Regions from separate parts of the Gottfriedia sp. NPDC056225 genome, predicted to be linked through region 2. Evidence: riboswitches for the same ligand, from Rfam matches in the RefSeq annotation. Region 2 holds a riboswitch; the other holds the start of a gene.
What was found. Region 2 has a riboswitch for FMN ahead of ribE (riboflavin synthase). Riboswitches for the same ligand answer to the same signal wherever they lie in the genome.
Positions count from the first base shown of each region.

Region 1 (3,435 bases), on a different contig from region 2:
CTTTGAACTGTAAATTTTGATTTTCTATATAAGCTAGCCCATTTTTATTTAATAAATATGTATTTTTATGTTCAGATATTTTTATATACCCTATATTTTCTAAACCATTTATTATGTTTTGCATAGTCTGTTGAGTAAGGAATGGAAATAGGCCGAAAAATGATGTTACATTGTAAAAATGAGAATCTTGAATAATTTGAGCACTTTGTTTGCCTTTTAATAAATATAAAATACCTTGAACAGTTCGCTCGCCATTATATCGATGAATTAAAAAAAGTATGATTTCTTCCAATATTGATCGTTTAAACATTGTAAACCTCACGAATATAATTATTAACAATAATATATTTGAATATTTTTTCAAATAATAAATAGTAGTACAAAAATATTTGTGCATTTTTTTTAAATAGTTATTATTTCTTCTAGCTTATCATATGTATCAACAACCGAACCATTTTTTATGTATAAAAATCATTATTTATTTTATTTGAGATTTCATCATTTCTCGTTTTTTTCAAAACCTTGTACAATTATATTGAAAAGTTTTGGAAACCGTTTTAAAATGTTTACAGGTACATTACAAAAAAAAGTATCTGTAACAAAAACAGGGAATAATTTGGGAGGTCAATACAATGGCAAAATATACAATCGTTGATAAAGACACTTGTATCGCATGTGGCGCATGTGGCGCTGCTGCACCTGATATCTATGACTATGATGATGAAGGGATCGCATACGTTACTCTAGATGATAACCAAGGAATCGTTGAAATTCCAGACGTTTTAGTTGATGACATGATGGATGCATTCGAAGGTTGCCCAACAGATTCAATCAAAGTTGCTGACGAATCTTTCGATGGCGACGCTTTAAAATTCGAATAGTAAAAACTGCGACGAATTAATTTCGTCGCTTTTTTTATTTAACAATTTAATGATAAAGCATAAATCCGAAGACTTAGGACGGTATGCTTTAATAGATATTAGCTCACATAAGGTTCAAAAAACAAAAAGTGTCTACTAAATTTAGTAGACACTTTAATTTATTTATACGTTATGAACGTTCATTCTTTGAGTTAACCAAACCTTTAATTTAGGGTATAATACTAAGATTATCACCATAATTAAAATTCCTTTTAACAAGTTAAATGGCATAATTGAAACAACAATGACTTTATTTGGTAGTGGATAATGCATGAAATGTGCATATGCAGGTAATAACACAAAATAATTTAAAATACTTAAAACTATAGTCATTGCGATCGTACCTACAATTAATCCTATCGTTAATCCTTTTATAGTGCGATATTTACGAAAGAAATACGAAGCAGGTAAAATATATACTAAACCTGCGATAAAGTTAGCTAATTCACCAAGTCCAACTGTCGTAGTACCTTTAATCGCAATATGAAGAATGTTTTTTATTAACACTACACCAATGCCAGCAAATGGACCAAAAACGATTGCACCAATTAAAGCTGGTACCTCACTAAAATCAAGTTTTAGCCAATCTGGAAAAATTGGAATTGGGAATTCGATCAACATTAGTAGATATGAAATACTACTAAGCATTGCTACGATCACCATTATATTTACTTTGTTACGTTGTTGCATTTACCTCTCTCCTTTTTCCCGATCTTATCAAGAAAAATGAAAGGTTCGCTTAAGCAGCATACTATTTGCAAATAGCATTATAAGTTCAAATCAAAATAAGAAAACTATTTTAAATTATGCAAATAAAATAAAATCCCCTATTTATAGAAATAGGGGAGAATTTTCAGCACGCCAAATAAGCGTTCAAAAAGATAAATTTTTTGAACTTGCGAACCTCCATCTTCTCCCATCCAGACTATACTGTCGGCTCTAGAATCGCACTAGATCCTGCCCAAAAATCAGGCTCGCGGGCTTATAAGCAATGCTTAATTACCGCCGGTGGGGAATCTCACCCCGCCCCGAAGATAGATCGTATATTAATTTACATTTTTAATGTTACTAAATTAAATACAGTTTGTAAATAAAAAAAACTACCTATTCAATTAGAGCATTTCTTAGGTTTTCTTGGCAAAAATTTACTAATATATAATCGTTTTGATCATGTGCATATACCAAAAGTACAATTGTTGTAAAAATTGCTTTAAACTGCGCAAGTTTCTTTGAAGCTTCTGACACTTTACCATAAATTTCATAAAAAGACTCTCTCTGATCAAACGGAATTAGACTATATACAATTGATAAATCTAACTCACATTTTCCGATATGAGCGTCACCCCAATCAATTATTCCTTTAAGTTGGTTTTGTTCATTTACGATAATATTTTTAAAATGTAAGTCCCCGTGAACAAGCACTAATGATGTCTCACTATGAATTTCAACTAAGTTTTCAATATAATGGTTAATTTTCTGTTCATCTACAATTAATTTGTTCCGTATTGCTTGTTGAACATATTTTTCTAGTTGAGGCTTTCGAAAGTTAATATCTAATCTCCTCAGCTCATCGTAAGGTAGTTCAATTTTCACTAATTCATTTAAATTAATTGAGTGTAACTGTTTTAAGAAGATTGCGAGTGGTTCGATCATTGCTATTCTTTCTTTTCTATTCAATCGAGTTGGAGGCTTTCCCAAAATATAGTTATAACCTAAATATGGCCAAGGAAATAGTTTTGAAGGCTTACCATCAAGTACTGGCACGGTTGTATTCATTTCAAATCGATTATGTATTACCGGGAGTAGATTTTTTTCTACGTTTAAGATCGTTACTGCAATTTTTCTGCGTGGAAATCTAAGTAAGATTTCATTGTTTAAGCTAAAAACAGTATTATCAAATCCTTCTCCTATTTTTTTAATTTCTTTTATAGTAATTCTAGGGAATTGCTCTTTTACTATTTCTTTCACTAACCCTTCATTCATTACAATTGCTGGATCCCATATGTTAGACATTTCTTTCTCCTTAACATCAAAAATAGAACTTCACATTATAAATGTACTTTACCAGATTTAATAGCAAATTACATTTATATTTGAAGTTCTAAAAACAATCAATAACTTATTAAACTTTAAGGATTTGAAACCATTTTTAATTCGTGAAAGTTTTTATCTAAAACTACTTCCTTTAATTTCTCTCGATTTCCTCCAATAAACAATAGACCAATCGTTAATACAAACACAACTATCAAAAAACATCTTCTAAGAAAATCAAACATTGTATCATTTTCCTCCTACCCATGAAATTTGGTTTTCTGACCAGCCCTGTGCATTAGTAGACGATTACTAAGAAAGTTTTTTTAACTTTATAAAGAAAATTTTGTGTTATGATAGCCTGATCCTCTTTTTTTGACATTTAACATGAACTTTCATTCAGATCCTTTAACTCTTCTATATGTATAAGAAACTCGGATTACTAGACAAATTAAAATGCTAAAAGATACACTGAATCATTCTA
Region 1 covers NZ_JBHJTJ010000023.1:2,353-5,787, forward strand. Annotated here, with positions in the region: gene ACFCYN_RS15180 (YpbB family protein) at 1-310, opposite strand, end outside; gene ACFCYN_RS15185 (ferredoxin) at 633-881, shown strand; gene ACFCYN_RS15190 (ECF transporter S component) at 1,044-1,610, opposite strand; FMN riboswitch at 1,825-1,960, opposite strand; gene ACFCYN_RS15195 (phosphotransferase) at 2,025-2,933, opposite strand; gene ACFCYN_RS15200 (hypothetical protein) at 3,050-3,196, opposite strand.
Region 1: linked by a shared signal. The riboswitch ahead of ACFCYN_RS15190 (ECF transporter S component) and the one ahead of ribE (riboflavin synthase) in region 2 are both predicted to bind FMN.

Region 2 (3,435 bases):
ACGCCAAAAATGACAGGTACTCCAGTTTGTAGTGTAATGGCAGCAACACCTTTTGCTACCTCGTTACATACGTAATCATAGTGAGTAGTTGACCCACGAATAACTGTTCCAAGTGTGATGATTGCATCATATTTTTTTGAATCTGCTAATTTCTTTGCAATTAATGGAATTTCAAATGCTCCTGGCACCCAAATAACATCAACGTCTGATTCTTCTACTCCATGACGGACTAATGCATCTTGTGCACCACCAAGTAATTTAGATGTAATAAATTCATTAAAACGTCCTACTATTACCGCAACTTTAAGTCCAGATCCTACTAAATTTCCTTCAAATTTCATCTTAATCTCTCCCATTTTTAATAGTTTAGTAAATGTCCCATTTTTTCTATTTTTGTATTTAAATATTTTTCGTTTTCCATTTTCATTTCAGTTTGAATTGGTACTCGATGATTTATCTGTATTCCATAAGATACTAGAGCATCTATTTTAACTGGATTATTCGTTATTAAATCAATACTCGATATACCTAAATCTTTAATAATTTGAGCACTTATTGCATAATCCCTTAAATCAGCATCAAATCCTAAGTTCAAATTTGCTTCAACCGTATCAAAGCCTTCTTCCTGTAATTTGTATGCTCGTAACTTATTGAGTAATCCAATCCCTCTACCTTCTTGGCGCATATAAACAATTACGCCTTTTCCAGCCTCTTCAATCATCGATAGTGTGGATTGTAACTGAGGTCCACAATCACAACGACATGATCCGAATACATCGCCCGTTAAACATTCCGAATGAATACGTACAAGTACCGGCTCACCATCGTCAACTTTACCTTTTACAATCGCGATATGTTCCTTACCGTCGATTTCATTTGTATATCCAATCATTTTAAAATCACCAAAATCAGTTGGTAATTTAATTTCAACTTCTCTTTGTACAAGTTGTTCAGTTTCGCGTCTATAATGAATTAAATCTTTAATCGTAATCATTTTTAAATTAAACTTGTTTGCGACTTGAATTAAATCTGGCACTCTTGCCATCGTTCCATCGTCATTCATAATTTCACAAATGACACCAACTTCTTTTGAACCGGCCATTCGAGCTAAATCCACTGCTGCTTCAGTATGTCCTGGTCGCTCAATAACGCCTCCGTTTTTAGCGACAAGTGGAAACATATGCCCAGGTCTTCTAAAATCTGCTCCAGTTGATTCCTCATTTAACATTTGCAAAACAGTATGAGAACGTTCAAATGCCGAAATACCAGTAGTAGAATCAGCATGATCAATACTTACTGTAAAAGCAGTCCCATGAGAATCTGTATTTTTTGCTACCATTTCATATAAATCTAGCTTCTTTGCTATTTTCTCAGAAACCGGCGCACAAATTAATCCACGGCCATATGTAGCCATAAAATTAATATTTTCAGGAGTTGCATATTCTCCTATGACAACAAAATCGCCTTCATTCTCCCTGTCTTCATCATCACAAACAATAATTATTTTTCCATTTTTCAAGTCTTCAATTGCTTCTTCTATTTTAGAGAACATGAGCCTACTCCTTTATATATAACCATTTTGAGATAAAAATGAAGTTGTGATTGAAGAATCCTTTTTCTTCTCAGCCATACCAAGCATTTTCTCGACATACTTACCTAATAAATCAAATTCAATATTAACAACTTCTCCAACTTTTTTACTACCTAAAATTGTATGTGAGCGAGTATGAGGAATTAAAGAAATCATTACAAGATCAGTTTCAACTTCAAATATTGTTAAACTTGTACCGTCAATCGTTATGCTACCTTTTTGAATACAATATTTAGCAAATCGACTCGGAATATTAATTTTATAGACCACAGCATTTTCCATTGAATTAACGGCCACTATTTTACCTGTACCATCAATATGTCCAGATACAATATGCCCACCAAACCTACCATTTGCAGCCATTGCTCGTTCTAAATTTACTTTTTGACCAGATGCCAATGTACTTAGATTAGATGCTTGAAATGTTTCAGGCATAACATCAACAGAAAATTCATTTTTAGTAAAATCGGTAACAGTTAAACAAACACCATTGACAGAGATACTGTCTCCTAGATGAACATCTTCAAGAATTTGTAATGCTCCAACTGTTAACACTAACGTTTTACCTTTTTTCACGATATTTTTTACTGTTCCTATTTCCTCAATGATTCCAGTAAACAAGTTTTGTCACCTCATTCCAAAGAAGCGTATTACACTCAAGCCCAATAAATGACTTTGTAAGATCCATCTCTAATTTCATAACTAGTTGATCCACCTTATCACACCTTCTAATTCAAATTAATTTGAAAAAGTGAAAAAGCCCCTTAGAAAACTCCTAAGGGGCAATAGATGTTTAAGAAAGGAAGCATACTTAAATAAACGTTAGTACAATATGTATCTGTTAAAAGATAGTATTGTAGCACGTCTATTGTTGTACCTACTAATTAAGCACAACAAACTAAGCCTATATGAGTAGTAAATTTGAAAAAAACAAACAACTATCCATATATGCACTCCATCCTTCTCCCATCCAGACTATACTGTCGGCTCTAGATTCTAACTAGATCAGCAACATACAAAAAATCTATATGAAGCTCACGGGCTTAGTATAAAAATATACAACACCGCCGGTTGGGATTTTCACCCGACCCCGAAGGACACACTAATTATCAAATTTGGTTTCATTATAACGAGCAATTTTTTGAATGTAAAGAAATTATGACTTTATTTTTTTTTAAAATTATTTAAAATAAAACAAAATTAAGGCATAAAACCATATAGAATACGGACTTTTCTCGCTCTATTTTTTTTTCGAGTTGTTCCGTTTTTATTGTTTAATTTCTTAAATGATAATTCTATATTTAATTTTTCTAAACGGATTGGAAATAAATAGTAAAAATGTATAAATATAAATTATCAAAAGAAACAATTCAACTTGAAAATGTGATCCAAAGAGTAAAAATATTCTTCTAGAAATGCAACGATTTACCAGTGAATCAGATTTTATTCCCCATAAAGTATATATCCATTTTTTCATTATATTGTTATATTATTATTAACAAGTAGCCAAATAATTTATAGACCATACTCAACCTATACATATGCTAAATCAACCTTTTATAACCAAACTTTTATATAAAAATCCTATATTTGTAAAATTTTAGTTATATATTTTTAAAATACCGTCATATTTACTCATAATATTATAAAAATGAAAAAATCAAATTAATTCTCTAATCTTCACCTCGAAAAATCTATACCATTTTTTAGATAGACCTTTTTTAAAACAAACATAAATATACAATAAAAGGAATTATTATAAATTTGCACCTCAAAAAAAAGCCGTCCCAATAGTCCAGCAGAGGAACTAAAATCATCTTACAAATATCGTAACTGCACCTCCT
Region 2 covers NZ_JBHJTJ010000003.1:144,631-148,065, reverse strand. Annotated here, with positions in the region: gene ribH (6,7-dimethyl-8-ribityllumazine synthase) at 1-341, opposite strand, end outside; gene ACFCYN_RS04095 (bifunctional 3,4-dihydroxy-2-butanone-4-phosphate synthase/GTP cyclohydrolase II) at 359-1,552, opposite strand; gene ribE (riboflavin synthase) at 1,565-2,212, opposite strand; FMN riboswitch at 2,546-2,693, opposite strand.